Regions from separate parts of the Streptomyces sp. NPDC092045 genome, predicted to be linked through region 3. Evidence: riboswitches for the same ligand, from Rfam matches in the RefSeq annotation. Region 3 holds a riboswitch; each other region holds the start of a gene.

Region 1 (10,008 bases), on a different contig from region 3:
GTCGGAGTCTGGAGTTGCGCGCCAATGGTTCATCGGGCTTTCGAGACGTCACGGGAGCAGTCTTCCCGCTGACGGCCCGAAAGCCCAATCGGAACCGGGCGCGCCGTCGCGACGGGCTCCGCGAAGGGCCCGCGAAGACCGTACGGAGGCCTCGCGAAGGCTTCGGGAAGTCGGTGCGGAGACCCCCGGCCGAGCGCTTGCGGGCGGTGCGGGGAGGGCGCCGGGCGGGTGCCGGGGAAGCCATGGGCCGGCGCCGGGGAAGCCCCCGGGCCGCGGCGCCGGGCGGGGGCGCCCCGGGCCGGTGCGGGAGAGGCCTGTGCACAGCTCCGGGAAGCCCCGGCCGGCGCCGGGGAAGCCCTCGCGTCGCGGCGCCGGGCGGGGACGCCTCGGGCCGGTGCCGGGGAAGTCCCGGGCCGGTGGTGGGGGTGGCCCCGGGCAGGGCGGCTCAGAGCAGTGGGACGAGGAAGCGGCGCAGGGACTCCTCGTAGCGGACCGGGTCCGGGTTCCACATCGCCGCGTGCGGGGCGTCCCGGACGGTCCGGAGGCTGACCAGGTCGGGGCGGCGGGCGGCGAGTTCGGCGGAGGGCTCCCAGGGGGCGATCGCGTCCTCGGGGCCGTGGAAGAGGAGGACCGGGGCGCGCAGGGCGCCGGGGGCCGAGGCGAGCTGGAGGAGGTCGCCGTGCGGGCCGGTCCTGCCCCGGGCCGCGCGGACGGCGAGCGGCATCAGGAGCCCGGGGACGTGCCGGGCCGACGCCAGGTTGCGGAGGGTGACCTCCCAGTCCAGGACCGGGGAGTCGAGGACGAGGCCGCCGATCCGGTCGCGCACCCCCGACGCGGCGGCGGCGCGCAGGGCCATCGACGCCCCGGGGCCCCAGCCGTGCAGGACGACCTTCCGGGCGCCGCGGCGGACGGCGTAGCGGAGGGCGGCGTCGACGTCGCGCCACTCGGAGTCGCCGAGGTGGGCGAGGCCGTCCGGGGAGGGCGGCGCGCCCTCGTCGCCCCGGTAGGCGGGGACGAGGACCGGGATCCGGTGCCGGTGGTAGAAGGGGACGACGTTGAGCGGGTGCTCGCGGGTGGTGCCGAGGCCGTGCAGGGCGATCACCCAGGTGGTGCGCGGCGCGGGCACGAGCCAGGCGGGCAGGGGGCCGAGCTCGCCGGGGATCTCCACGTCCTCGTGGTCGAGCCCGAGGGCGCTCGCGGGCGTGCCCCGGTGGAGCCCGGGAGTGAGCCGGACGCGGGCGCCGGGCCCGGGGGCGCCGAGCTCGACCCGTTCCAGGCGCCGGACGACGGTGTCGGCGGTGTGCGGGGCCCGGTCGAGGACGGGGCCGAGGACGGCGTGCAGTCCGTGGCCCTCCATGCCGTACGTGCCGGGGCGCAGCGAGGCGAGGCTGCGGGTGAGGGTGATCCGGTCGGGGCCCGTGGCGTGCACGGTCAGTCTCGGATCGCCGGGCAGGGGGCGTACGGACGACGCCTTGAGGGCGAGGTCGCTGGCGTACCGGCCGGCCGCGACCGCGGCCGCGCCGGCACCGAACAGGGTGGTGACGGCCGCTGCCGTCGCTGTAGCCGGGCGCACGCCCCCAGTGTCCGCAGGACGGGACCGGGGTGCCACCGGAAGGTCCGGAGGGGTGTGTTCCGGGGCCCGGGGACCCGCCCCGGGAGAGTGACGCGGCTCTCCTCGGCGGGGTCCCCCGGTCGGGTGGTCCGGTCCGGGGAACGGAACGGGGCGGCGGGGGAGGAACCGGGGCGAGCCGCCGAGGCCCTGCGCGGGCCCGGATTACCCGGGGTCACGGGGTGACCGCATCGTGGACGGCACCTCCCGCGGACCCCTCCGGAGGGCCAAGCGGAATCTCTTGACACCGGTTAGGGACACCACGCCGCCCGACCCAGTTCATCTTCCGTTCACCCAGGTTGCTTACGTTCGACCAGCCACTGACGTCGAACGATTGCCTGGGTAAATGGAACACATCACGCTGCTGCTCGCCATTGTGGTCGTGACAGCTCTCGTGTTCGATTTCACGAACGGTTTCCACGACACCGCCAACGCGATGGCCACGACCATCTCGACCGGTGCGCTCAAGCCCAAGACGGCGGTGGCCATGTCCGCCGTGCTCAACCTCGTCGGCGCGTTCCTGTCCGTGGAGGTCGCCAAGACGATCTCCGGCGGGATCATCAACGAAGAGGGCATCCGCACGGAGGTGATCTTCGCCGCGCTGGTCGGCGCCATCCTGTGGAACCTGCTGACCTGGCTGCTCGGACTCCCGTCCAGCTCCTCCCACGCGCTCTTCGGCGGCCTCATCGGCGCCGCGGTCATGTCGGCCGGCTGGTCGGCCGTGAACGGCTCCACCATCGTCACCAAGGTCCTCATCCCGGCCGTCGCCGCGCCGCTCGTCGCGGGCCTCGCCGCGATGTTCGCGACCAAGCTGACGTACAGGATCAAGGCCGACCCCGGGGCGAAGGCCACGGCCAAGGGCTACCGGGCCGGTCAGATCGCCTCCGCCGGTCTCGTCTCCCTCGCCCACGGCACCAACGACGCCCAGAAGACGATGGGCATCATCACCCTCGCCCTGGTCACCCAGGGCGTCGTCGCCCCCGGCTCGAACCCGCCCCTCTGGGTCGTCGTCTCGGCCGGCGTCGCCATCGCGCTCGGCACCTACCTGGGCGGCTGGCGCATCATCCGCACCATGGGCAAGGGCCTCACCGACCTCCAGCCGCAGCAGGGCTTCGCCGCCCAGACCAGTGCCGCGACGGTCATCCTGGCCTCCTCGCACCTCGGCTTCTCCCTCTCCACCACCCAGTCCTGCTCGGGTGCCGTGATGGGCGCCGGCCTCGGCCGCAAGGGCGGCGTCGTCCGCTGGTCGACCGCGACCCGGATGTTCGTCGCCTGGGGCCTGACCCTGCCCGCCGCGGGCCTGGTCGGCGCCGGCGCCGAGTTCCTCACCAAGCAGGGCCCCTGGGGCATCGCCGCCGTCGCGGTCCTCCTCGTGACCGGCTCGGCCGTCATCTGGGCGCTCTCCCGCCGCAAGCCGGTCGACCACCACAACGTCACGGCCGACGACCTCGACGCCCCCGGCGCCGAGCCCGCGGGCGTGGTGACCACCGCCATCGCGGCCGTCACCCCGCCGCCGGCCGGCTCCGTGGCCGCCGTCACCGACGAGGACCTCAAGGCGACCATCCTCGCCCCGGCCCCCACCGACCCGACCGCTCCCCCGGCCCCGGCCGCGAAGGTCTAAGGAAAGAACCACATGAAGATCGACTGGGCAGCCCTCGGCTCCGTCTTCGGCGTCAGCCTCGTGGCCACCGTCGCCCTGGTGGGCCTCTTCAGCCTCGGCATCGTCGGCCTCACCAAGCAGGAGGGGGCCGCGGCCCGGGGAGGCTCCGCCGCCCTGGCCCGCACCGGCGCCTACGCCTGCTTCGGGCTGTGCCTGGCCGCCGTGGCGTACGGCATCTACCTGATCGTCGTCTGACGGTCCCCGCTCCACCGGCCGGGGGGGGGGGGGGGGGGGGGGGGGGGGGGGCCGGCCCCCCGGGCGGGGGGGGGGGGGGGGCGGGGGGCGGGGGGCGGCGGGGGGGGGGGCGGGCCGGGCCTCGCGGGTCCAAGGGGTCTGCCCGAGGGGGGGGGGGGGGGGGGGGGGTCCGGTGGTGGGGGGTGGGGGGGGGGGGGCCCCCCCCCCCGGGGGGGGGGCCGCCCCCCGGGGGGGGCCCCCCCCCCCCGGCCCCTTTCCTGTGGTGCTCCGCACAGTGCGCCGCCGCAGGTCAAGGCTGGGTTGACGCCCGTTCTCGGGGCGTGGTGGACTGCCGAGGCCATTACGGCGGCAGCAGAGGAAGTCCGGTGCGAATCCGGCGCGGTCCCGCCACTGTGACCGGATCCGAGGGTCCGGGAGTCAGGAACTCTCGCCGCCGGTCACGTCGATCCAGGGCGCGGACCCTGAGTGAGGACATAGCGCCATGCCCGGCCGCAGCAGAGCCACCGGTGTCTTCGCGTACGGAGCGGCCGCGGGCCTCGCCGTCGACCTGCTCCTCGGCGACCCCCGCCGGGGCCACCCCGTCGCCGCGTTCGGCCGGGCCGCCGCCGCCGTCGAGCGGCGCCTCCACCACGACCACCGCGGCTGGGGCGCCCTGCACACCGCCGTCTGCGCCGGTTCCACCGCCGCCCTCGGCGCCCTCGCCGCCCGGGCCGTGCGGGACCGGCCGGCCGCCGCCGCCGCGCTGACCGCCGCCTCCGTGTGGGCCGTCGTCGGCGGGACGACCCTGGGCCGGGAGGCCCGCGCGATCGGCGGGGCGCTGGCCGCCGGGGACCTGGAGGTGGCCCGCGAACGGCTGCCCCACCTGTGCGGGCGCGACCCGCAGTCCCTGGACGGTCCCGCGATGGCCCGCGCGGTCGTCGAGTCGGTCGCCGAGAACACCTCGGACGCCGTGGTCGGCGCCCTGTTCTGGGGCGCGGTCGCGGGCGTGCCGGGGCTGGTCGGCTTCCGGGCGGTCAACACCCTGGACGCGATGGTCGGCCACAGGTCCGCCCGGTACCGCCGCTTCGGCTGGGCCTCGGCCCGCCTCGACGACCTGGCCGGCTGGCCGGGCGCGCGCCTGACGGCCGTGCTCGCCACCGCCGCCGGCGGGAACCCGCGCGGAGCCGTGCGGGCCTGGCGGGCGGACGCGCCGAAGCACCCGAGCCCCAACGCGGGCCCGGTCGAGGCCTCCTTCGCGGGCGCGTTGGGCGTACGGCTCGGGGGCACCCTCTCGTACGGCGGGCGCGTCGAGCACCGGCCGGTCCTGAACGGGGAGGGGCGGGCCGTCGAGGTGGCGGACATCGAACGGGCGGTGGCGCTCTCGCGCCGGGTGACCGCACTGACCCTGGCCGCCTGCGTGGGCGGCCGTCTGATCGCCGGCGCGGTGAAGCGCGGGAAGCGGAGGAGCGCATGAGGGGCGGGAGGGGCGGGGGCCTGCTGGTCGCCGGGACCACGTCCGACGCGGGCAAGAGCGTCGTGACGGCCGGGATCTGCCGGTGGCTGGTCCGCAAGGGCCTGAGGGTGGCGCCGTTCAAGGGGCAGAACATGTCCCTCAACTCCTTCGTCACGCGCGGGGGCGCCGAGATAGGCCGGGCCCAGGCCATGCAGGCGCAGGCCGCCCGGGTCGAGCCGACCGCGCTGATGAACCCGGTGCTGCTCAAGCCGGGCGGCGACCGCTCCAGCCAGGTCGTCCTGATGGGCAAGCCGGTGGGCGAGATGAGCGCCAAGGGGTTCTTCGGGGGGTCCGGGGGGTCGTCCCCCGGGAAGGCGCTGCACGGGGGCCGGCGGAAGGAGCTGTTCGAGCCGGTCATGGCGTGCCTGGAGGAGCTGCGGAGCACGCACGACGCGGTGATCTGCGAGGGCGCGGGCAGCCCGGCCGAGATCAACCTGCGGCGCACCGACATCGTGAACATGGGCGTGGCGCGGGCCGCGAAGCTGCCCGTGGTGGTGGTCGGGGACATCGACCGGGGCGGGGTCTTCGCCCAGTTCTTCGGCACGACGGCGCTGCTGTCGCCCGAGGACCAGTCGCTCGTCGCCGGGTACCTGGTGAACAAGTTCCGGGGCGACGTGGGCCTGCTCGAACCCGGGCTCGACATGCTGTACGGCCTGACGGGGCGCCGGACCTTCGGCGTCCTGCCGTACGCGCACGGGCTCGGCATCGACGAGGAGGACGGCCTGCGGGTCTCCCTGCGGGGCACCGTCCGGGAGTCGGTCGTGGCGCCGCCGCTCGGCGCGGACGTGCTGCGGGTCGCCGTCTGCGCCGTCCCCCTGATGTCCAACTTCACGGACGTGGACGCGCTGGCGGCCGAGCCGGGCGTGGTCGTCCGGTTCGTGGACCGGCCCGAGGAGCTGGTCGACGCGGACCTGGTGGTCGTGCCGGGCACGCGCGGCACGGTGAAGGCGCTCGCCTGGCTGCGGGAGCGCGGCCTCGCGGACGCCCTGGCCCGACGCGTGGCCGAGGGCCGCCCGGTGCTCGGCATCTGCGGCGGCTTCCAGGCCCTGGGCGAGCGGATCGAGGACGAGGTCGAGTCGAAGGCCGGTGTGGTCGACGGGCTCGGACTCCTTCCCGTACGGGTGCGGTTCGGGGTCGGGAAGATCCTGGCCCGGCCGGTCGGCGAGGCGCTCGGCGAGCGGGTCGAGGGGTACGAGATCCACCACGGCGTCGCGGACGTACGAGGGGGGGAGCCCTTCCTGGACGGGTGCCGGGTCGGCTCCGTGTGGGGCACCCACTGGCACGGCTCGCTGGAGAGCGACGGCTTCCGGCGGGCGTTCCTGCGGGAGGTCGCGGCGGCGGCCGGACGCCGGTTCGTCCCGGCCCCGGACACGTCGTTCGGCGCCCTGCGCGAGGAGCAGCTCGACCGGCTCGGCGACCTGATCGAGGAGCACGCGGACACGGACGCGCTGCTGCGGCTGATCGAGGAGGGCGCCCCGGCGGGGCTGCCGTTCGTGCCGCCCGGGGCGCCGTGAACGGGCCCGCCGCCGACGGCCGCGCGCCGTCGTCCGAACACCAGCGATTCGAAGGAGAGACCACCCGATGAGCACCCGGTACCCGTTCACCGCCGTCGTCGGCATGGACGACCTGCGGCTCGCGCTGCTCCTGAACGCCGTCAGCCCGGCCGTGGGCGGTGTGCTCGTCCGGGGCGAGAAGGGCACCGCCAAGTCCACCGCCGTGCGCGCGCTCGCCGAGCTGCTGCCGGCCGTGCCGGTGGTCGCGGGCTGCCGGTTCAGCTGCGACCCGGCCTCGCCCGACCCGGGCTGCCCGGACGGGCCGCACGAGGCGGGTCCGGGGGCCGAGCGGCCCGCGCGGATGGTCGAACTGCCCGTCGGCGCCTCCGAGGACCGGCTCGTCGGCTCGCTCGACATCGAGAAGGCGCTCGCGGAGGGCGTGAAGGCCTTCGAGCCGGGCCTGCTCGCCGACGCCCACCGGGGCATCCTCTACGTCGACGAGGTCAACCTCCTGAGCGACCATCTGATCGACCACCTCCTCGACGCCGCCGCCATGGGCTCCTCCTACGTGGAGCGCGAGGGCGTCTCCGTGCGGCACGCCGCGCGGTTCCTGCTCGTCGGGACCATGAACCCCGAGGAGGGCGAGCTGCGGCCGCAGCTCCTCGACCGGTTCGGGCTCACCGTGGAGGTCGCCGCCTCCCGCGAGCCCGAGCAGCGGGTGGAGGTCGTGCGGCGGCGGCTCGCCTTCGAGGACGACCCGGCCGCGTTCGCCGCGCGCTGGACCGGCGAGGAGAGCGCGCTGCGCGGACGGATCGCCGCCGCGCGCGCCCTCCTTCCGCAGGTGGTCCTCGGGGACGCCGTGCTGCTCCAGATCGCCGCGACCTGCGCCGCGTTCGAGGTGGACGGCATGCGGGCCGACATCGTCATGGCCCGCACCGCCACCGCGCTCGCCGCCTGGGCCGGACGGACCGGGGTGACCTCCGAGGACGTGCGGCAGGCCGCGCTCCTGGCCCTCCCCCACCGCCGCCGGCGCTCGCCCTTCGACGCGCCCGGACTCGACGAGGACAAGCTCGACGAGACCCTGGAGCGGTTCAAGGGCGAGGAGCCGGAGTCCGGCCCGGACGAGGACCCCGACCCGGAGCCGGACGGCCCGGGCGACGGCGGTCCGGGGGACGGAGGGCCGGGCGACGGCGGGGCCGGTCCGGACGGCGGCGGGATCCCGCCGCAGGGCGACGGGCCCGCGCCCGAGGACGTACCGGCGCCGGAGGAAGCGCCCGAGCCCGAGCCGGCTCCCGCTCCACGGAAGGCCGGGGCCGGTTCCGGCGAGCGGGCCGCCGTCAAGGCCGCCGAGCCCTTCCGTACGAAGGTGCTCAGCGTGCCCGGTCTCGGCGAGGGCGCGGCCGGGCGCCGCTCCCGGGCCCGCACCGAGCACGGCCGTACGACCGGCTCCACCCGGCCCCGGGGCACGCTGACCAAGCTGCACCTGGCGGCGACCGTGCAGGCCGCCGCCCCGCACCAGAGGGCGCGCGGGCGGACCGGACCGGGGCTCGTGGTCCGGCGCGACGACCTGCGGCAGGCGACCCGGGAGGGCCGCGAGGGCAACCTCGTGCTCTTCGCGGTCGACGCCTCGGGCTCGATGGCCGCCCGGCAGCGGATGAGCGCGGTCAAGGGCGCGGTGCTCTCGCTGCTCCTCGACGCCTACCAGCGGCGCGACAAGGTCGGCCTGGTCACCTTCCGGGGCCGGGACGCCGAGGTGGCGCTGCCGCCGACCTCGTCCGTGGACGCGGCCGCCGCACGGCTCGAACAGCTTCCGACGGGCGGGCGCACGCCCCTGTCGGCCGGGCTGCTCAAGGCCCACGACGTGCTGCGGGTCGAGCGGCTGCGGGACCCCTCGCGCCGCCCCCTGCTCGTCGTCGTGACGGACGGGCGGGCGACCGGGGGGCGGGCGGCCGGCGACCCGGTGGCGCTCGCCGCCCGCGCGGCGCGGCTGCACGCCGCCGAGGGCACGGCGTCGGTCGTCGTGGACTGCGAGACGGGGCCGGTGCGGCTCGGCCTGGCCGGGCAGCTCGCGCGCGAACTCGGGGGCACGGCGGTGACGCTGGACGAGCTGCGCGCCGACTCGATCGCCGGGCTCGTCAGGGACGTACAGGCAGGACAGACCGGACACGCAGCACAGACAGCCAGGAGGGCCGCTTAATGCCGCAGGGACAGCCGACCGTCGTTCCCGACGACGGTCTGACCACCCGTCAGCGCCGCAACCGCGCGCTGGTGATGGTGCACACGGGCGTCGGCAAGGGGAAGTCGACCGCCGCCTTCGGCATGGCGCTGCGCGCCTGGAACCAGGGCTGGCCGATCGGGGTGTTCCAGTTCGTGAAGTCCGCCAAGTGGAAGGTCGGCGAGGAGAACGCCCTCAAGGCGCTCGGCGAGACCGGCAAGGGCGGCACGGTCACCTGGAACAAGATGGGCGAGGGCTGGTCCTGGATCCAGCGCGAGGTCGCCGAGGGCGAGCAGTCGCACGAGGACAAGGCCCGCGAGGGCTGGGAGCAGGTCAAGCGGGACCTCGCGGAGGAGAGGTACAAGTTCTACGTCCTCGACGAGTTCGCCTACCTGCTCCACTGGGGCTGGATCGACGTGAACGAGGTCGTGGAGGTGCTGCGCGACCGTCCCGGTCAGCAGCACGTCGTCATCACCGGCCGCAACGCGCCCCCGGAGCTGGTGGACTTCGCGGACCTCGTCACCGACATGTCCAAGGTCAAGCACCCGATGGACGCCGGTCAGAAGGGCCAGCGGGGCATCGAGTGGTAGCACGTCTCGTCATCGCCGCGCCCTCCTCGGGCGCGGGCAAGACCACGGTCGCGACCGGCCTGATGGCCGCGTTCGCGGGCCGCGGCCTGGCCGTCTCCCCGCACAAGGTCGGCCCCGACTACATCGACCCCGGCTACCACGCGCTCGCGACGGGCCGCCCGGGGCGCAACCTCGACGCGTACATGTGCGGCACGGGCCTGGTGGCGCCGCTCTTCCTGCACGGGTCGCGCGGCTGCGACCTGGCCGTGGTCGAGGGGGTCATGGGGCTGTACGACGGCGCCGCCGACCAGGGCGAGCTGGCGTCCACCGCGCAGGTGTCGAAGCTCCTGAAGGCGCCCGTGGTGCTGGTCGTGGACGCGTCGTCGCAGTCGCGTTCGGTGGCGGCGCTCGTGCACGGGTTCGCGTCCTGGGACCCGGAGGTGCGGATCGGGGGCGTGATCCTCAACAAGGTCGCGACCGACCGGCACGAGCACCTGCTGCGGGAGGCGCTCGGGGAGTCCGGGGTGCCGGTCCTCGGGGTGCTGCGGCGGGCGCCCGCCGTGGCGACGCCGTCGCGGCACCTGGGGCTCGTGCCGGTGGCCGAGCGGCAGGCCGCCGCCGTGGAGGCGGTGGCGGCGCAGGCCGAACAGGTCCTGGCCGGATGCGACATGGAGGCGCTGCTCGCGCTCGCGCGGTCGGCTCCGGAGCTGTCCGCGGAGGCGTGGTCGCCGGCGGTCGTGGGGCGCGCGGTCGCGGGCCGGCCCCGGATCGCGGT
Region 2 (10,008 bases), on a different contig from region 3:
TGTACCGGGAGAACTGGATCCGGGTGATCGGGGACGTGGACGACGCCGCCGTCGGACTGCACCCGCCCGTGCGGGAGGCCACCGGCGCGCCCCTGGACCTGTCGCAGGCCGCGCTGCGCACCGTCTCCGGATTCCACCTGGAGTACCTGCGCAACATCGGCGTGCGCTCCTCGATGTCGGTGTCGGTGCTGCGCGAGGGGCACCTGTGGGGGCTGATCGCCTGCCACGGGGCGGAGCCCGCGCGGATCACCCCGGAAGTGCGCTCGGCGTGCGAGATGTTCGGCGCCGCGTTCTCGCTCCAGCTGTCCGCGATCGAGGAGCGCGAGCGCGCGGACGCGCACGTGGAGTCCACCGCCCGCTCCGCGGCGGTGGCCGAGGCGCTCGAACGGGAACGCCTGGAGGAGGGCCTCGGCGACGGCGGCGGCCCGCTCATGGAGCTCCTCGACGCGGACGGGGTGGTGCTCCGGCGGGCCGAACGCACCCTGGGCGCGGGCGAGGCGTTCGGGCCCGGCCTGCTCCGGGCGCTGGAGGAGCGGGCCCGCCTGCTGACGCCGGGCGTGCCCTGGTGCACCGACCGGCTGGCCGAGGAGGACGGGCCGGGCGGCGGCGCGGAAGCGGCGGACGGAGGACCGGCCGGGGTGCTGGTGGTGCCGCTGTCCGGAGCGGGGGAGTACATCGCCTGGCGCCGTCCGGAGCGCCCGATGCCGCGGCAGTGGGCGGCCGACCCCTCGGCGCCGGTACGGGTCGGGCCGCGCGGCGAACGCCTGACGCCGCGCGGCTCGGGGGCCGTCTTCCGGGCCACCGTACGCGGCCGGAGCCTGCCCTGGACCGTCCGCGACCGGGTGGCGGCCAAGGAGCTGTGGCGGCTCCTCACGGGCCTGGTCCTGCGGCACGCCGAGGTCCTGGACGCGATCAACGACGAGCTGCGGATGCGCAACGTCGACCTCGACTCCTTCGCCCACGCCGCCGCCCACGACCTCAAGGAGCCGCTGCGCGGCATCTCCAACGCGGCGACGTTCGCCATGGAGGACGCAGGGGAGGGGCTCGACGAGGTCACGCTGCGCCGGCTGCGGACCATGCAGCGACTCGCCGGACGCATGGACGAGCTGCTCAACTCGCTGCTGCACTACGCCCGGCTCGGCCGCGCCGGACTGCGGGTCCGCGAGGTGGAGCTCGGCAGCGCCCTGGACGCGGCCCTGGAGGTGGCCGGGCCCCGGCTGGCCGAGCAGGGGGTGACCGTGGTCCGGGGGACGCTGCCCCGGGTCCGGGCGGACGCCGACCGGCTGGACGAGATCCTGGTCAACCTGCTGGTCAACGCGGCCAAGTACGCCCGGCCGGACGGGGAGCGCCGGGTCGAGGTCACCGTGGAGCGCCACCCGGTCCCGCCCGCCGGGGGAGCCCCGGGGGCGTCCGCCGGGCCGGAGCTGACCGTCGTCGTCAGGGACAACGGCATCGGCATCCCGGCGGACCGGCGCGACGACGTCTTCGACCTGTTCCGCCGCCTCCACGGGCCGGGCGAGCACGGCGGGGGGACGGGGGTGGGCCTCGCCCTGGTCAAGCGGATCGTCGAACGGCACGGGGGCCGCATCTGGCTGGACGCCGTCCCCGGCGGCGGGACCGCGTTCTACTTCACGCTCGGGAGCTCCGAGCCGGACCCGGCCTGACGCCAGTAGTCGACGGCGCCCTTCAGGACGGTCTGGAAGAGCGCGAAGTTGACCGGCTTGTAGACGTAGCTGTCCGCTCCCGCCGCGTAGCAGGCGTCGACCTCGGCGGGGGCGGTGGAGGAGGTGAAGACCACCACCGTCACCGCGCCCAGCTCCGGCCGGGAGCGGATCCGCTCCAGCACCGCGTGCCCGCCGATGCCGGGCATGTTCAGATCCAGCAGGATCAGCCCGGGAAGGTCCTCGCGGGCGAGCAGCGCGTCCACCAGGCCCTCTCCGCGGTCGGTGAACTCGAGGGCCAGGTCGGGGTGGGTGCGGCGCAGCGCGCGCTCGATCGCCTCGGCGTCCTCCGGACTGTCCTCCACGACCAGGATCCGGTCGCGGGCCGGGCGCCGCTCGTCCGTCGTCTCCGGCACGCCGCTCATCGTGTGTCCTCCACCCGTTCCTCCTCCACCCGGGCGACCAGCACCGCGGTGTCGTCGTCGCCCACGGCCCGGAAGGCGGTCGCGCGGGCGATCAGCCCGGCGGCGTCGCTCCCGTCTCCGCAGCTCTCCCGGACCGCATCGGGCAGTACGTCCTCGAACATCGTCCCGTCCGCCGAGCGGGCCTCCGACAGGCCGTCGGTGAACATCACCAGCGCGTCGCCCGGCTCCAGCGCGGTCTTCCCCGGCTCGTACAGGGCGTCCGGCACCACTCCCAGCAGCATCCCGGACGCCCGGACCTCCTCGACCCGCCCGTCCGCGCGGCGGATCAGCGGACGCGGATGCCCGGCCGAGGCGGCCTCGACGGCGTATCCGTCGCCGTCCGGGGTGAGCACGCCGACGAACGCGGTGACGAACCGCGCGGCCTGCTGGCCGGTCAGCACGCTGTTGAGACGGCTCAGCGCCTCGCCCGGCGGCGCCTTGTCCTCCAGCAGGACGCGCAGGGTGTGCCGGGCCAGGCCGGCCAGGGCCGCGGCCTCGGCGCCCCGGCCGCACACGTCCCCGACGAAGAGGGCCAGCGCGCCGTCCCGGCGCACCACGGCGTCGTAGAAGTCGCCGCCCACCTCCAGGGAGTCGTCGGCCACCTCGTAGGCGGCGGTCAGCCCGACGCCGGGCCAGTCGGGGAGCGAGCCCGGCAGCAGGTGCCGCTGGAGCTGCTCGGTGTTGCGGCGGCGCTGCTCGTAGGCGGTGGTGGTGTCGATGGCCAGCGCCGCCCGGCCGGCCAGGTCGTCGAGGACCCGCAGGTCGACGATCTCCCGCTCGGGACGGTGGTAGACGAACGTCAGCGTGCCGAGGAACTTCCCGCGCGCCCGCAGCGGGCTGATGCTCACGGCCCGCACGGCCCGGCCCGGTCCCTCGCCGTGCGGCCCGAACGCGGACGTCTCCAGGGCCTCGCCCGTGAGCAGGGTGCCGTGCGGCAGGTCCGCCGCGGCCCGCAGGGCCCCGTCCAGCCACGGGTCGTCCGAGGCCACTCCGTGCAGCCAGGGCTGCACGGCCGCCGCCACGTGCACGGTGGCCACCGGGGACAGCAGGTCGCCCGGCCGGCGCAGGTGCACCACGCAGGCCTCCGCCACCGCCGGGACGGCGAGCCGGGCGACGCGCTCCAGCGTCTCCCGCGCGTCGAGGCTGGCGTCCATCTGGAGGGACGCCTCGGCGAGGAACGCCTCCTCCACCCGGCGGCGCTCCGCGGCCCTGTGTTCGAGGACCCGCCGGTTGCCGGCCACCAGGACCTCGCTCAGCTGGAGCAGCCGCGTCGGCAGGACGGGATCGGCCTCCTCGCGCCCGCCCAGCCCCAGCGAGAAGGACGCCCAGTCGTCGCCCCCGAGCGAGAAGCGGGCCTCCAGGGCCCGGCGCGCGCCCGCCTCGGCCAGCAGGGCCCCCTCGGGTGCGAACCCCTCGTCGTCCGTCGTGAGGTCGTGCTCGTACAGGTGCACCGGCGCGCGGTTCCCGGCGTCCTCCCCGCCTCCGGCGGGCGGCCGGCCCGGCCCGGTCCGCACGCTGCCGGGAAGAGGGGTCGTGGTGGCCACCGCGGTGGCGCCGTCGGCCGTCAGCCGCCGCACGTACCGCAGGCTGCCGCCGTCCCAGCGGCTTCCCGTCACGGCGACGACGCCCCGCTCCGCCAGCATCAGGGAGTAGACGTGCCGGGCCATGTCCGTGATGTCCTGGGCGTCCTGGGCGGCCAGCCACATGCGGTGCAGGCCGGCGGACCAGGCCTCCGGGTCCGTACCGGTCGCGCCCTCGACTCGCCTCACGCTCTCCTCGATCATGTCGGCTGTACTGGCCGGAACTCTCGCCCCGCCGCCCCGGGGACCGGATGGCGGAAGTCTCCGGGCGGGCCGCACGTCCCAGCGTACGTGGCCGCCGCCGGTCCGCGGAGGCGGTGGCACGGCCGGTGCCCGGACCGCCGGGCCCGGGGACTCGGCCGGCGATGCCGCCGAGCTCCGCGTCGGCGGGCAGGACGCGCACCGGCTTGCGGCGGACGAACTCCCGCATGCCGAGCGCGGACGGCTCGCGTCCGTAACCGGAGCGCTCGATGCCGCCGAAGGGCAGGTCGGGCCGGGTGGAGGCCGGGTGGTTGACCCACACCATGCCGGTCTCCATCCGCTCGGCGACCCGGCGTCCGCGCTCCGCGTCGGCGCAGAAGACGGAGCCGCCGAGACCGTACTGGCCGTCGTCGGCGAGGGCGATCGCCTCGTCCTCGTCGGCCACCCGGTGGATCACGGCGGCGCGGCCGAGACTTCCTCCGCGTAGGCCCGCATCCCGGACTTGACGCCGGTGAGGACGGTCGGCTCGACGAAGGCACCCGGGCGGTCGATCCGGTGGCCGCCGGTGACCAGCTCGGCCCCCTGGTCCACCGTCTCGCGGATCTGCTCGACCGGGCCGGCGGCGGCCTGCTCCGACGAGAGCGGGCCGGGCGTGGTCGCCTCGTCCGCCGGGTCGCCGGACACCAGCGCCTCGAACGCGCGGCGCATCCCCGCGACGAAGTCGTCGTAGACCCCGTCGGGGACGATGAACCGCTTCGACGCCACGCAGCTCCGCCCGGAGGAACGCCCCGCGCCGGCCGGGCACCGGGCCACGGGCGGTCGGCGGGGTCCGGGTCCGACACTCGTGGGCGAGGAGACCGCCGCCCCGGCCGTGCGCGCGCACGGCCGGGGCGGCGGCCCGCCCGGTCAGGACGGGCCGGGCAGCGGTGTGTCGAGGACCGGGACGGGGCGCGGGGTGCCGTCGGCGTCGACGGCGACGAAGGTCAGGAAGGCGGTGGCCACCTCGGTGGCGGGGCCGGTGCTGTTCCAGCGCTCGGAGGTCACCCGGACCCCGACGGTCATCGACGTCCGCCCGGCCCGTTCGAGCCCGGCCTCGACGCTCAGCAGGTCTCCGGCCCGCACGGGGGCGAGGAAGGTCATCCGGTCGACGGAGGCGGTGACGGCCGGGCCGTCGGCGTGCCGCCCGGCGGCGGCGGCCGCGGCGTCGTCGATGAGCTTCATCATCACGCCGCCGTGGATGGTGCCGTAGAGGTTGGTGTCGTGCTCGCTCATGATGTGGGCGAGGACGACCCGGGAGTCCTCCGGCGTCTTGGCGGGACGGGCGGTGGGAACGGGACCGGTGACGGTGGGATCTGCCACGTCAACTCTCCTTCGCGAGTCGCGGCGGGGCTGTTCCGCGCGCACGGGGTGTGGGCGCGCGGGCAGCGGGCAGGTCTTCGGACTCGCGGGCACGCCCTCCGGACTGGTCCGGCGGACACCTAGTGGCCGTCGCTTCCCAGCCCCTTCCCGGGGCCAGTGCGTATGACGGCGGTCGTTCCCGCTCACCGCTGCGGGGCAGTCCCGGATTCCCACCGGGTTCCCTCTTACGACGCGTCCCGCCCGGCGGACGGGGGCGAACCAGCTGCCCGACCAGCCTACGCCGCGCTCCGACGGGGCCGTTCCACGCGTCGCCGCCTGCCGGGACCGCGGTGCCCGGCGGCCCTCCGGAGCCCGCTCCGCACGGGTTCGGCCGTGCGATCGACGCAGACGGCGGACGCGGCCCGGGAGATCCCCGATCCGGACGCCTGGCGGAAGACCCTGCGGGGCGCCCGGGGAGCGCTGTGGCCCCGGGCGCCCGTGCTTCCTCGCGGCCGGCCCGGAGACCGGGGAACGCGCCGCGCGCGAGGTCGCCGAAAGCCTGTCGCGCCCCGAGCCCCGGGGCCCACGGGGCGAGGGGTCCGGCTGCCGCGTCCGGCCGGGCCGCCGCCACGACCGCGAAGGGCGTACGGAGCGTCAGCCGCCGTCGGCCGCACTCCGGTTCACGGCCCGCGCGCTCGCGCGGACGTGGCCGGATCACGGTCCGGGACCGGGTGGACATCACCCGGCGCTGAAACGCGGACGGCGCCGACGTCTCTCCTCCCGCCCCGTTCCGTACTCCTCGCGGCCCGGTTCCTCCCGGGGCCCGGCGGCCGGGGCCGGGCACCCCTAGGACGAGGCGGGCCGCCGAGGGGAGCGGAGTACGAGCAGGGTGATCTCGCTGGGGGCGAAGACGCGGAAGGGCGGGCCCTAGAAACCGGTGCCGCGGCTGGTGTAGAGCAGGGTGCGCGCGCCGTGGCGGCTGAGACCGGCGACGGCCGGCTGGTCGAGGCGGACCAGGTGGTGGAAGGGCCAGATCTGGCCGCCGTGGGTGTGGCCGGAGAGCTGGAGGTCGACACCCGCAGCCGCCGCCCGGTCGACGAACTTGGGCTGGTGGGCGAGGAGGAGGACGGGCAGGTCGGGGTCGGCGCCCCGGAGGGCTCCGTCGAGGTGGGCGCGGTGGCCCGCCAGGCCGGAGGACTCGGCGGTGACGTCGTCGACGCCCGCGACCACGAGGGTGTCGCCGCCGCGTTCGAGCAGCAGGTGGCGGTTGCGCAGCGCCTCCCAGCCCAGCTCGCCCATCAGGTCGACCCAGCCCTGGGCCTCGCTGTAGTACTCGTGGTTGCCGGTCACGTAGACCAGGGCCCGGGTCGCCCGCACCGTGCCCAGCGGGGCGGCCTGGGCGCGGCGCCGGTCGGCCGTGCCGTCCGCGATGTCGCCGGTGTGGCAGACCAGGTCGGCCTCCAGGGCGTTCACCGTCTCGCAGACCCGTGCCGACCAGCGGGCCCGGTCGAGCGGGCCGTAGTGGGTGTCGGTGATCAGGACGACCCGGGTGCCGTCCAGACCGGCTCCCAGGCGGGGGAGTTCCACGTCGAGCCGGCGCACGCGCGGCACCCGCCGGGCCTCGGCGTACCCCCGGGCGAGCAGGGCGGCGGTCGTGCCGAGGACGGCCCAGGTGACGACGCGCGCCCGGTCCTGGCCGTCGCCGGCACCGGCCACGGCCAGGGCGGCCCGCAGCAGCACGCCGAGCAGGACGGACCAGGTGAACAGGACCCAGACGCCGCCCAGCAGCACGTCGCCGACGATCGCCGCCCGGTCCCGCTGACGCCGGCCGTGACCGCGCGTCATCGCGAGCGGCATGCCGACCAGGCCGAGGGCGAACAGCGCGGTGCCGACCGCCGCGACGGGGAAGGGCCAGTGCTGACCGGTGTGCAGGAGCACCCAGCACGGCACGGCCCACAGCAGGACGGGCGCGATCAGGGGGACGTACCGCATCAGGCGTCGCAGCCGGCTCCGCGGCGCCTCCCGCGCCTCGCCGTCGGCGGATCGGGTGTCGCTTGTCTCGGTCACGCTCGCCCTCCTGAGGGTCCGTCCGGCGGATCGGGTACGGGGCCGGGGCGACGGCCGCGGCACGGTCGCCGTACCGGCCGTCCGCCCGGGGCCCGGCGTGATCCGCCGTCCGCACCCCGATCCCGCTCCGGCCCGGCCGCCGGAGCCTTCCGGAGAACCCATTGTCCGCCGCCGCGGGGGAGGACCGTCCTCCGGGTGCCGGCCCGGCCGGTGAGCGAGCGGCGCCGGAACCGGACGAAGTGCGTTGTCGGACCCCCGCCGTACGCTCGGCCCATGAGCGTCTCCCTCTACTACCGGGTCCGCCGGACCGAGCCCCTGACCGGCGCGGAGTCGGCCGCGACCGAGCGGATCACGGCCGCCCACCACGCCTCCTTCCCCTACGGGGACGAGGAGGCCCTGTACTTCTGGCCCGTCGGCGACGATCCCCGGGAGGTCCTGGCGGGCTCCACCAGGATGCCCTCCGACCCCGGACGCTGCCTTCCGGTGATCGCCCACGTCCTCGACTCCCTCACCGAGCTGCGCCGCGCCCTCCCCGGCACCGACTGGCACGTCCACCTGGACGACCTGGACGTCCCCTGGGACGAGGCGGAGGGCTACGCGCTGCCGGGCATGCGGGACCCGGAGCTCCGGACGGACCCGGAAGGCCCCTGAGGGGAGGAGCCGGTCCTCCGGCCCCGGGGCCGGGGAGCCCGGTACCGCGGTCCTTCCGTGCCGGAAGCCGCCCCGAAGCCGCCGCCGAACAGCCGCCGGAACTGCCGCCGGGGGGAGCGGGGGCGTCCTACCGTCCTCGTACACCCCCTTTCCACGAGGGCACATCCAGGAGGTTTCGTCATGACGCACCCGGGTCGTTCCGCCGCCGGCGGTGCCGCGGCGGCCGCCGCCGCGGCCGCGCTCCTTCTCGGCGGATCGGGCACGGCGGCCGCGCAGCCGTCATCGTCCGAGCCGCAGCGGATCAGCTCGCCGCAGCTGCGGGCGCACCTCACCGAGGCCGTCGCGCAGGAGCGCCTCGCCGCCGCCTGTCTCCCGGCCTGCGCCGGCCAGATCGTGTAGCGGACGCGACGGACCGACGAGGAGGTGGAGATGAGCACCGCGGACCGTTCCGGGAAGAGCGGGGCCTGGTGCCCGAGCGGCAGACCCGACGCGCCGGAGGCGGTGGTGCTGGGCGTCCGTTCCGGGCGGGGCGGGGAGGTCGTGTACCTCGCCGACCCCGTGCCGGCCCGGGACGTCCTCCCGGTCGTCCCGAAGGACGTCGAGCCGACCCGGGTCCTGCGCTTCGCGTCGCACTGCGTCAGCGACTGCCTGCACCGCAGGGGCAACGACTGCACCCTGGTGGAGCGGGTGGCGGCCACGCCGGCGGACGAGGACCGGAACGTGCCGCGGTGCCATCTGCGGGCCCACTGCAAGTGGTGGGCACAGATCGGTGTGGACGGCTGCCGCCGGTGTCCGGCCGTGGCGACCACCGTCGTGGAGGGCGACGACCTGGGCGCGCTGGTCGCCGACCCCGGTACCACCCGCGAGCAGGTGGAGGAGTGGACGGCGCGGGCCGAACCCGCTTACCGGTAGCCGTTCCCCGCCCGGCCCCGCCTCGGTCCGCGCGCCGTCGGGACTCGCTTCTCCCGGGCGTTCCGCGGGACCGGGGCCGCCGTCCGGGCGGGGCTCGCCGTCCTCGTGGCCCGTTCCCGACGCGGGGGAGCCGGCTCCCCGGGGAGCCCGGGGAGTTTCCGTCAGCGGCCCAGGGGATCGCCGTCGGAGCCGTCGTCCCGGCCGAACAGCGCCGCGTGACCGCCGTGGTGTAGCGGCGTGTCCAACCGCGGGCGGGCCGTCTCCCGGCCCGTCCGCGCGTCGAAGAGGTGCACCTCCCCGTGGCCGCCCCGGGTCACGGCCACCCAGTCGGCGCCCGGTGAGGCGGCCACCGCGCGGCGCTGGACGCCCTCCCAGGGCGTGCCGCCGCGCCTCGGCGCACCGGACATGGCGGGGAGCGGGACGCGGCGGAGGGCGCCGTCGTCGCCCAGGAGCACCAGTTCGTCGCCGTCGGGGTGCACGCGGGTGAAGGCGGTGCGGTCGCGGGCGAGGGCCAGCCGGAAGACCAGGCCGGGGCCGAGTTCGGTGCGGACCGTACGGCCCGTCCCCAGGTCGTGGCGCCATGCCAGGTTCGTCCAGTCCGGCCAGCGCAGCGGGTCCGGGTCGCCGCCGCGCAGCGTGCTCCAGAGGGCCCGCCGACGGGCGTCGAGACGGAGGTACCAGCCCCGGGCGGGCGATTCCCAGGGGATCACCGGCCCGGCCACCAGCCCGTCGCCCCTCCTCCGGGCCGTGTGCACCCCCGCGCCCGTCGCCGCGAACACCCGTCCCGACGCCGGGTCCTGGGCGTCGCCGTGCCCGTCGTCCGGCAGGGGCAGCAGCGCGTGCGGCGTGACCGCCGGGCAGCCGGGCGGCGCGGCCAGCAGGTCCGCGAACCGGTGGACGGCCAGCGCGCCGGGTTCCCGGTGCCGCAGGACGACGAGCGGGTCGCCGCCGCCCAGTACCGTCACGCCCGGTTCGCCGACGCGCGTGCGCACCCGGGCGGTCTCCCCGGTGGCCAGGTCGACGACCGTCAGCAGGTCCGACCACGGTTCGCCGTTCTTCCCCAGACCGGTGGTGACGGCCAGCCGGCGCCCGGACGGGTCGCAGGCGAGGTGCTCCGCCGGGACGGCCACCGGG
Region 3 (10,008 bases):
GGTCCTCCAACTCGTTGAGGATCGCGACCAGTTGGCTGGGGTCGACCTCCATGGCGGCGGCCAGGTCCCGCTGACCCATGGCGCCGGGGGCGAGCTGCATGAGCGTCATGACGCTCCTCGGGTGCAGCCCCGCGACGCCCAGGGCGGCGCGGATGCGCGCGCCGGTGAGCTCCCCGCGGAAGGAGAGGAGGAAGCCGAGGCGGTCGTTCGGGAGGGCTGCTGCCATGCCCTCCACCGTAACAGCGGCCCTATTGTGGAGCACCATGAATCGTTGATACAGTTCAACGATTGAAGCTGACTTACCGTTGGAGTGCTCCCATGTTCATCGCCCATGCCGTCGTCGCGGTGCTGCTCGCCCTCGCGCTCTCCGGCTCCGTCTTCCTCACCTTCACGCGCAATCCGCAGATCACGGGCAGCATGACGAAGCTCGGCGTCCCGGAATCCTGGTTCCCGTGGCTCGCGACCGCGAAGGCGGCCGGCGCGATCGGTCTGCTCGTGGGCCTGGCCGTGCCCGCGCTCGGCGTGGCGGCGGCGATCGGCGTGGTCCTCTACTTCCTCGGCGCCCTCGTCACCCACCTGCGCGCGAAGGACCACGCGGTGGCCCCGGTCGCGGTCCTCACCCTCCTCGCGGCGGCCGCCCTGGTCTTGCGCATAGCCTCCGCCTGACCGCACCACGGGAGGGGCGGCCACGGCACCGGCACGGGAACGCGGAACGGCCCGGCCGAGTGGTCGGCCGGGCCGTGACGCCGTACGCGACGGCGCGGCAGGGTCGCGCGTCAGTCGTCCGAGCCGTCCACGTCCCCTTCGAGGTCGCCCTCCGTCTCCAGGAACACCTGCCGCAGCGCGGCCAGGGTCTCCGGGTCCGGCTTCTCCCACATGCCGCGCGACTCGGCCTCCAGGAGGCGCTCCGCGATGCCGTGCAGGGCCCAGGGGTTGGCCTCCTTCAGGAAGGCTTGGTTCTCCGGGTCGAGGACGTACTCCTGCGTCAGCTTGTCGTACATCCAGTCGGCCACCACGCCCGTCGTGGCGTCGTACCCGAAGAGGTAGTCGACGGTCGCCGCCAGCTCGAACGCGCCCTTGTAGCCGTGGCGGCGCATCGCCTCGATCCAGCGCGGATTGACCACGCGGGCCCGGAAGACCCGGGAGGTCTCCTCGACCAGGGTGCGGGTGCGGACGGTCTCCGGGCGGGTCGAGTCGCCGATGTACGCCTCGGGGGCCGTGCCCTTGAGCGCGCGCACGGTCGCCACCATGCCGCCGTGGTACTGGAAGTAGTCGTCCGAGTCCGCGATGTCGTGCTCGCGCGTGTCCGTGTTCTTCGCGGCCACCGCGATCCGCTTGTACGCGGTCTCCATCTCGGCCCGCGCCGGGCGCCCTTCCAGCCCGCGCCCGTACGCGTAACCGCCCCACACCGTGTACACCTCGGCGAGGTCGGCGTCCGTGCGCCAGTCGCGGGAGTCGATCAGCTGGAGGATGCCCGCGCCGTACGTCCCCGGCCGGGAGCCGAAGATGCGGGTGGTGGCGCGCCGCTCGTCGCCGTGCTCGGCCAGGTCGGCCTGCGCGTGGGCCCGTACGTGGTTGTCCGAGGCGGACTCGTCCTCAAGGCCGGCCACCAGGCGTACGGCGTCGTCGAGGAGGCCGATGACGTGGGGGAACGCGTCGCGGAAGAAGCCCGAGATGCGCAGGGTGACGTCGATGCGCGGACGGCCCAGCTCCGCGAGCGGGATCGGCTCCAGGCCGTTCACGCGGCGCGAGGCCTCGTCCCACAGCGGGCGGACGCCGAGCAGGGCGAGGGCCTCGGCGACGTCGTCGCCGGCGGTGCGCATCGCGCTCGTGCCCCACAGGGAGAGGCCCACGGAGGTCGGCCATTCGCCGTTGTCGGTGCGGTAGCGCTCCAGGAGCGAGTCCGCGAGCGCCTGTCCGGTCTCCCAGGCGAGGCGGGAGGGGACGGCCTTCGGGTCGACGGAGTAGAAGTTGCGGCCGGTCGGCAGGACGTTGACCAGGCCGCGCAGCGGGGAGCCGGACGGACCGGCCGGCACGAAGCCGCCGTTGAGCGCGTGCACGGCGTGCGCCAGCTCGTCGGTGGTGGCGGCCAGGCGCGGCACGACCTGCTCGGCGGCGAAGCGCAGCACGGCCCGCACGTCGGGGCCGTGGTCGGCCGCGACCGCCTCGACCGCGTCCACCGCCCAGTCGGCGGCCTCCATCGCCTCGACGAGCTCGCGCGCCCTGGCCTCCGCCTCGTCGGCGGTGGTGCGGGTCGCGGCCGACTCGTCCAGGCCCAGGGCCTCGCGCAGACCGGGCAGCGCCTGCGTGCCGCCCCAGATCTGGCGGGCGCGCAGGATGGAGAGGACCAGGTTGACCCGGGCCTCGCCGGCCGGGGCGCCGCCGAGGACGTGCAGGCCGTCGCGGATCTGGGCGTCCTTGACCTCGCACAGCCAGCCGTCGACGTGCAGCAGGAAGTCGTCGAAGCCGTCGTCCTCCGGGCGCTCCTCCAGACCGAGGTCGTGGTCGAGCTTGGCGGCCTGGATCAGGGTCCAGATCTGGGCGCGGATCGCGGGCAGCTTCGCCGGGTCCATGGAGGAGATCTGCGCGTACTCATCGAGGAGCTGCTCCAGGCGCGCGATGTCGCCGTACGAGTCGGCGCGGGCCATCGGCGGCACCAGGTGGTCGACCAGGGTCGCGTGCACGCGCCGCTTGGCCTGGGTGCCCTCGCCCGGGTCGTTGACCAGGAACGGGTAGACCAGCGGCAGGTCGCCGAGGGCCGCGTCCGGACCGCAGGCGGCGGACAGGCCGGCGTTCTTGCCGGGCAGCCACTCCAGGTTGCCGTGCTTGCCCAGGTGGACCATGGCGTCGGCGCCGAAGCCGCCGTCCTCGGCGCGGGCCGCGATCCAGCGGTAGGCGGCCAGGTAGTGGTGGGACGGCGGGAGGTCGGGGTCGTGGTAGATCGCGATCGGGTTCTCGCCGAAGCCGCGCGGCGGCTGGATGAGGACGAGGAGGTTCCCGCGCCGCAGGGCGGCGAGCACGATGTCGCCCTCCGGGTTCCGCGACCGGTCGAGGAACATCTCGCCGGGCGCCGGGCCCCAGTGCTCCTCGACGTGGGTGCGCAGCTCCTCGGGGAGGGTCGCGTACCAGCGCTTGTAGTCGGCGGCCGGGATGCGGACCGGGTTCCTGGCCAGCTGCTCCTCGGTCAGCCAGTCCTGGTCGTGGCCGCCGGCCTCGATGAGGGCGTAGATCAGCTCGTCGCCGTCGCCCGAGACCAGGCCGGGGAGGTCCTCGGCGGGCCCGAAGTCGTAGCCCTCCTCGATCAGCCGGCGCAGCAGGGAGACGGCGGAGGCGGGGGTGTCGAGGCCGACGGCGTTGCCGATGCGGGAGTGCTTGGTGGGGTACGCGGAGAGGACGAGCGCGAGCCTCTTCTCGGCGTTCGGGATGTGCCGCAGGCGGGCGTGCCGCACGGCGATCCCGGCGACGCGGGCCGCGCGCTCGGCGTCCGCCACGTACGCGGGCAGGCCGTCCTCGTCGATCTCCTTGAAGGAGAACGGGACGGTGATCAGGCGCCCGTCGAACTCGGGGACCGCGACCTGGCTGGCGGCGTCCAGCGGGGAGAGGCCCTCGTCGTTCTCCTCCCACGCGGACCGCGAGCCGGTCAGGCAGAGGGCCTGGAGGATCGGCACGTCGAGCGCGGCGAGCGCGCCCGCGTCCCAGGCCTCCTCGTCGCCGCCGGCCTGCGCCTCGGCGGGCTTGGTGCCGCCCGCCGCGAGGACGGTGGTGACGATGGCGTCGGCGGTGCGGAGGGTGTCGAGCAGCTCCGGCTCGGGGGCGCGCAGGGAGGCCACGTACAGCGGGAGGGCGCGGGCTCCGGCGTCCTCGATCGCCTCGCACAGGGCGTCCACGAAGCCGGTGTTGCCGCTCATGTGGTGGGCGCGGTAGTAGAGCACGGCGATCGTCGGGCCCTCGGTGGCCTTCGGCGTGCGCTCCAGCGGGCCCCAGGTCGGGGCGGCGGCCGGGGCCTCGAAGCCGTGGCCGGTGAGCAGGACGGTGTCGGAGAGGAAGCGGGCGAGCTGCTCCAGGTTGGCGGGGCCGCCGTGCGCCAGGTAGGCGTGCGCCTCGGTGGCGACGCCGACGGGCACGGTGGACGCCTCCATGAGCTGCGCGTCGGGCGCCTGTTCGCCGCTGAGCACGACGACCGGCTTCCCGGCGGCGCGGATCGCGTCGAGCCCGTCCTGCCAGGAGCGGAGGCCGCCGAGGAGCCGGACGACGACGAGTTCGGCGCCGTCGAGGAGCCCGTCGAGGTCGGCGAGCGGGAGCCGGGACGGGTTGGCGAACCGGTACTCCACCGGTCCGCCGGCCGCGCGGGCACTGAGCAGGTCGGTGTCGGAGTGCGACAGCAGCAGAAGCATGGCGAGCGCAGGCCTTCCTCGGGGTTGTCCGCGCCCCGGGTGGTCGTGTGGACGGCAGGAGTTCCTGACTCACCGGCCCGGAGGTGCCGGGCCGGCTCACAGTGGCGGGACCGCGCCGGAATCTCACCGGGCTTCCTCCCCGGGGTCCTGGGACCCCATGCCGCTTGCATCCTAGATCGTGAACTCCGGACGCCGGAGGGAGCGGGAGGGTCGGGCGGATCACACCGGAGCGGGGCCGGGGCGTGCCGGCTCACACCCGTCCGGCTCGTGGAAAGCCGATCCCCGTGCCCCCGCCTGCTCCCGGGGAGCCGGTCCCCGTGCCCCCGCCGCGGCACCCGGAGTCAGGCCGGTCACACCCCGCCGGCCGCCGGTTTTCCCGTGGGTATGCTCGCCGCCATGCCGCCCGTCCCGACCCCGAAGCCCGCCCCCGGCGCACCCCGTGTGCGGGAGCGCGGCGACGCCTGCCCCGGGGCGCTGCGGCTGCACTCCGCCGACGACGGGCACCTGGCCCGACTGCGGCTGCCCGCAGGAAGGTTGACGGCACGTCAGGTGGAGGTCCTGGCGGACGCCGCCGAGGCCCTGGGGGACGGGCGGATCAGCGTCACCTCGCGCGGGAACGCCGAGCTGCGCGGCCTCGCGGACGGCTGCGGGGCGGAGCTCGCGGCGCTCCTGGCGGAGGCGGGCCTGCTGCCCTCGGCCACCCACGAGCGCGTCCGCAACATCGTGGCCTCCCCGGCCGCGGGCCTCGACGGACTCGGCGCGGCCGACGTGCAGTTGTGGGCCCGCGAGCTGGACGAACGGCTCTGCGCCGCGCCCTGGGCCGCCGCGCTCTCGGGCCGTTTCCTCTTCGTCCTGGACGACGGCCGCGGCGACGTCACCGGCCTCGGCGGGGATGTGACCTTGGTCGCAGTGGACCCCCGCACCGCGCTCCTGCACCTGGGCGGCCGGGCCGTGCGCGTCGCCGCCGCCGACGCGCCCCGCGCCGCCCTCGCCGCCGCCCACGTCTTCCTCTCCGCCGCCCGCGCGGCCGGCACCGGCGTCTGGCGCGTGCGGGAGCTGCCGGAGGGCTCCGGGCCCGACGTACGAGACGTACGAGACGTGCGCGACGTACGAGACGCAAGGCGCGACGGACGAGAGGCGCTCGCCGCGGAAGAGGTGTCCGAGCCGGTCCTGCCGCAGGGGCCGCCGCCCGCCCCCGGCCCCCTCGGGCCCGCCGCCCTCCACGTGCTCGCCCCCCTCGGCCGCCTCACCGCCGCCCAGCTCCGCGCCCTGCTGCCCGCCGACGAGGTCCGGCTCACCCCCTGGCGCGGAGCCGTAGTCGTCGGAGCCGGACCCGACCGGGCGCCCGCGCTCGACGCGGCCGGACTGATCACCCGGCCCGACTCCCCCTGGGCCGGCGTCAGCGCCTGCACCGGGCGGCCCGGCTGCGCCAAGTCCCTCGCGGACGTCCGGGCGGACGCGGTCCCCGGCCGCCCCGGCCTGCCCGTCCACTACTCCGGGTGCGAGCGCCGCTGCGGACACCCGCACGGCGACTGGGTCGACGTCCTCGCCGCCCCCGGCGGCGGCTACCTGGTCGACGGCGCCCCCGTCCCCCGCACCGATCTGGCCCCCGCGGTCACCACGGCCCGTACCGCGCCCCGCACAACGAGATGAGCGAGAACAGGATGTTCGACTACGAGAAGGACGGCACGGAGATCTACCGCCGCTCCTTTGCCACGATCCGCGCCGAGGCGGACCTCACGGGCCTGCCCGCCGACGTCGCCCAGGTGGCGGTCCGGATGATCCACGCCTGCGGCATGACGGACCTCGTCCAGGACATCGCGTACTCGCCGGGCGTCGTCGCGAGCGCCCGCGCCGCGCTCCGGGCGGGCGCGCCGATCCTCTGCGACGCGCAGATGGTCGCCAGCGGCGTCACCCGCAAGCGGCTGCCCGCCGACAACGAGGTGCTCTGCGCGCTCTCCGACCCGGCCGTCCCGGCCCTGGCCGCCGAGCTCGGCACCACCCGCTCCGCCGCCGCCCTCGAACTGTGGCGGGACCGCCTCGAAGGCTCCGTCGTCGCCATCGGCAACGCGCCCACCGCCCTCTTCCACCTCCTGGAGATGGTCGCGAAGGGCGCGGGGCGGCCCGCCGCCATCCTCGGCATACCGGTCGGCTTCATCGGCGCCGCCGAGTCCAAGGACGCCCTCGCCGACAACACCCTCGGCCTCGACCACCTCGTCGTCCGGGGCCGGCGCGGCGGCAGCGCCATGACGGCCGCCGCGATCAACGCCCTCGCGCACGAAGCGGAGATCCAGCAGTGACCGGGAACCCGGCCGGAAACACCGTCGGCAAGCTGTACGGCGTGGGGCTCGGGCCCGGCGACCCGGACCTCCTCACCCTCGCCGCCGTGAAGGCCATCGCCGAGGCCGACGTGATCGCCTACCACTCGGCCCGCCACGGGCGCTCCATCGCCCGCTCGATCGCGGCCCCGCACCTGCGCGAGGACCACGTCGAGGAGCGGCTGACGTACCCGCTCACGGTGGAGACCACGGACCACCCCGGCGGCTACCGGGGCGCCCTGAACGACTTCTACGAGGAGGCGGCGGCCCGGCTCGCCGCCCACCTGGACGCGGGCCGCACGGTCGCGGTCCTCGCCGAGGGCGACCCGCTCTTCTACGGCTCGTACCAGCACATGCACAAGCGGCTCGCGCACCGCTACGACACGACCGTCATCCCCGGCGTCACCTCGGTGAGCGCCGCCGCCGCCCGGCTCGGCGAGCCGCTGTGCGAGGCGGAGGAGGTCCTGACGATCGTCCCGGGCACGCTGCCGGAGGACGAGCTGACGGCCCGGCTCGCGGGCACGGACTCGGCGGTCGTGATGAAGCTCGGCCGCACCTTCCCCACCGTGCGACGGGCCCTGGAGCGGGCCGGGCGCCTGGAGGACGCGCGGTACGTGGAGCGGGCGTTCATGGCGGGCGAGCGGACCGGGCGCCTGGCGGAGGTGGACCCGGAGTCCGTCCCGTACTTCTCGGTGGCCGTCCTGCCCTCCCGCGTCGACGAGGAGCCGCCGGTGCGGGAGCGCGGCGAGGTCGTCGTGGTCGGCACGGGCCCGGCGGGCGCGCCCTGGCTGACGCCGGAGTCGCGCGGCGCGCTCGTCAACGCGGACGACCTGGTCGGCTACACCACCTACCTGGACCGGGTGCCGGTCCTGCGCCCCGGCCAGCGGCGCCACGGCTCCGACAACAAGGTGGAGTCGGAGCGCGCCGAGTTCGCCCTCGACCTGGCCCGGCGCGGGCACCGGGTCGCGGTCGTCTCGGGCGGCGACCCGGGCGTCTTCGCGATGGCGACGGCGGTCCTGGAGGTGGCGTCGGAACCGGAGTACGCGGACGTGCCCGTACGGGTCCTGCCGGGCGTGACCGCCGCCAACGCGGCCGCGGCGGCGGCGGGCGCCCCGCTCGGCCACGACTACGCGACGATCTCGCTCTCCGACCGCCTCAAGCCCTGGGACGTCATCGCGGACCGGCTGCGCGCGGCGGCCGTCGCGGACCTGGTCCTCGCCCTGTACAACCCGGGGTCCAAGTCCCGCACCCACCAGGTGGCGGCCGCCCGCGACCTCCTCCTGGAGGTCCGCTCCCCCGACACCCCGGTGGTCGTCGCCCGCGACGTGGGCGGCCCCGAGCAGTCGGTCCGGGTGCTGACCCTGAAGACCCTGGACCCCTCCGAGGTCGACATGCGCACCCTCCTCCTGATCGGCTCCTCGCAGACCAGGGCGGTGGAGCGGGCGGACGGCCGCACGATCGCCTGGACGCCGCGCCGGTACGGCTAGGATCCGTCCCGTACCCAGGCGGCGGCCTCCTCCGGGGTCGTCGCCACCGGTACGCCCTCCGGGACCGGCGGGCGGCGGACGACGACGACCGGGACGCCGGCCTCGCGGGCGGCGGTCAGTTTCGGGGCGGTGGCCGCGCCGCCGCTGTCCTTGGTGACCAGGACGTCGATCCGGTGGCGGCGCAGCAGCTCGCGTTCGCCGTCGAGGGTGAAGGGCCCCCGGTCGAGGAGGACCTCGGTGCGGGCCGGCAGCGGGGCCCCGGGGGCGTCGACCGAGCGGACGAGGAACCACTCCGGGCGGTCGGCGAAGGCGGCGAGGCCCATGCGGCCGGTCGTCAGGAACACGCGGTCGCCGAGGTCGTCCAGGGCCCGGGCGGCCTCCGCCAGGGAGCCCGCCTCGCGCCAGTCGTCGCCCTCCTCCGGCACCCAGCCGGGACGGCGCAGGGCGAGCAGGGGAACATGGACGGTGGCGGCCGCGAGGGCCGCGTTGAAGCTGATCCGCTCGGCGAAGGGATGGGTGGCGTCGATGACCGCGTCCACCGCGTGCGCGCCGATCCAGGCCGCGAGCCCGTCGGCGCCGCCGAAGCCGCCGATCCGGACCTCCCCCTCGGGCAGCCGGGGCCGGGCGACCCGTCCCGCGAGGGAGCTGGTGACCCGGACGCGGGGGTGGAGCAGTCCCGCGAGGGCGCGGGCCTCGGTGGTCCCGCCCAGAACGAGTACGTGCACAGGAGCCCCTTCGTGAGTTCGGACGGCGGGCGCGAGGCCCAACTCAAGCACACCGGTCTGCGCCCGGGCTGGACGACCGGTGCCTGCGCGACGGCGGCGACGACGGCCGCGTACACGGCGCTCCTGACCGGGGACTTCCCGGATCCGGTGACGATCACGCTGCCGAAGGGGCAGACGCCGGCGTTCGCGCTCACGGCCGAGGAGCGCACCGGGGACACGGCCATGGCGGCGGTGGTGAAGGACGCGGGCGACGACCCGGACGTCACGCACGGGGCCGTGATCCGCTCGACGGTGCGGCTGCTGCCGCCGGGTTCGGGCGTGGTCTTCCGGGCCGGCGAGGGCGTCGGCACGGTCACCCTGCCGGGCCTCCCGCTCGACGTGGGCGAGCCGGCGATCAACCCCGTGCCCCGGCAGCTGATGCGCGAGCACGTGGCGCGGGTCGCCGCCGCGCACGGCGGCACGGGGGACGTCGAGATCACGGTCTCCGTCGACGACGGTGCCGAGATCGCCCGCTCCACCTGGAACCCCCGGATCGGCATCCTCGGCGGCCTGTCGATCCTCGGCACGACCGGCGTCGTCGTCCCGTACTCCTGCTCGGCCTGGATCGACTCGATCCGCCGGGGCGTGGACGTGGCCCGCGCGGGCGGCCTCACGCACGTCGCCGGCTGCACCGGCTCGACCTCGGAGCGGACGGTGACGGGCCTGTACGACCTGCCGGAGATCGCCCTGCTCGACATGGGCGACTTCGCGGGCGCGGTCCTCAAGTACGTCCGCCGCCACCCGGTGGACCGGCTGACGGTCTGCGGCGGCTTCGCGAAGCTCTCCAAGCTGGCGGCGGGCCACCTGGACCTGCACTCGGCCCGCTCCCAGGTCGACAAGGGCTTCCTGGCGGACCTGGCCCGCGCGGGCGGCGCGTCCGAGTCCCTGGCGGCGGAGATCGCCGCCGCGAACACCGGTCTGGCCGCCCTCCGCCTCTGCGAGGCCGCCGCCGTCCCCCTCGGCGACCTGGTCGCCGCCCGCGCCCGCGACGAGGCCCTGGCGGTCCTGCGCGGCGCCCCGGTCGCGGTGGACGTGATCTGCGTCG

What was found. A riboswitch is a leader RNA that binds a small molecule or an ion and turns the genes downstream of it on or off. The one in region 3 is predicted to bind cobalamin.
Region 1: linked by a shared signal. The riboswitch ahead of ACIQKA_RS23535 (cobalamin biosynthesis protein) and the one ahead of cobN (cobaltochelatase subunit CobN) in region 3 are both predicted to bind cobalamin.
Region 2: linked by a shared signal. The riboswitch ahead of ACIQKA_RS11180 (acyl-CoA thioesterase) and the one ahead of cobN (cobaltochelatase subunit CobN) in region 3 are both predicted to bind cobalamin.

What each region holds. Positions count from the first base shown of each region.
Region 1 covers NZ_JBIVSC010000011.1:50,097-60,104, forward strand. Annotated here, with positions in the region: gene ACIQKA_RS23515 (hypothetical protein) at 1-52, opposite strand, end outside; gene ACIQKA_RS23520 (alpha/beta hydrolase) at 446-1,573, opposite strand; gene ACIQKA_RS23525 (anion permease) at 1,956-3,230, shown strand; gene ACIQKA_RS23530 (hypothetical protein) at 3,243-3,464, shown strand; cobalamin riboswitch at 3,780-3,911, shown strand; gene ACIQKA_RS23535 (cobalamin biosynthesis protein) at 3,946-4,917, shown strand; gene ACIQKA_RS23540 (cobyric acid synthase) at 4,914-6,470, shown strand; gene ACIQKA_RS23545 (putative cobaltochelatase) at 6,538-8,646, shown strand; gene cobO (cob(I)yrinic acid a,c-diamide adenosyltransferase) at 8,646-9,254, shown strand; gene ACIQKA_RS23555 (cobyrinate a,c-diamide synthase) at 9,248-10,008, shown strand, end outside.
Region 2 covers NZ_JBIVSC010000003.1:223,837-233,844, reverse strand. Annotated here, with positions in the region: gene ACIQKA_RS11205 (ATP-binding protein) at 1-1,664, shown strand, start outside; gene ACIQKA_RS11200 (response regulator) at 1,625-2,086, opposite strand; gene ACIQKA_RS11195 (PP2C family protein-serine/threonine phosphatase) at 2,083-3,894, opposite strand; partial or broken gene ACIQKA_RS11190 (aldehyde dehydrogenase family protein) at 4,172-4,351, opposite strand; gene ACIQKA_RS11185 (aldehyde dehydrogenase family protein) at 4,360-4,671, opposite strand; partial or broken gene ACIQKA_RS11180 (acyl-CoA thioesterase) at 4,846-5,178, opposite strand; cobalamin riboswitch at 5,337-5,492, opposite strand; partial or broken gene ACIQKA_RS11175 (metallophosphoesterase) at 6,091-7,311, opposite strand; gene ACIQKA_RS11170 (hypothetical protein) at 7,585-7,962, shown strand; gene ACIQKA_RS11165 (hypothetical protein) at 8,143-8,361, shown strand; gene ACIQKA_RS11160 (hypothetical protein) at 8,392-8,874, shown strand; gene ACIQKA_RS11155 (YncE family protein) at 9,036-10,008, opposite strand, start outside.
Region 3 covers NZ_JBIVSC010000005.1:89,084-99,091, forward strand. Annotated here, with positions in the region: gene ACIQKA_RS16230 (MarR family winged helix-turn-helix transcriptional regulator) at 1-226, opposite strand, end outside; gene ACIQKA_RS16235 (DoxX family protein) at 319-666, shown strand; gene cobN (cobaltochelatase subunit CobN) at 777-4,394, opposite strand; cobalamin riboswitch at 4,434-4,568, opposite strand; gene ACIQKA_RS16245 (cobalamin biosynthesis protein CobG) at 4,779-6,047, shown strand; gene ACIQKA_RS16250 (precorrin-8X methylmutase) at 6,044-6,694, shown strand; gene ACIQKA_RS16255 (precorrin-2 C(20)-methyltransferase) at 6,691-8,199, shown strand; gene ACIQKA_RS16260 (cobalt-precorrin-6A reductase) at 8,196-8,924, opposite strand; gene ACIQKA_RS16265 (cobalt-precorrin-5B (C(1))-methyltransferase) at 8,937-10,008, shown strand, end outside.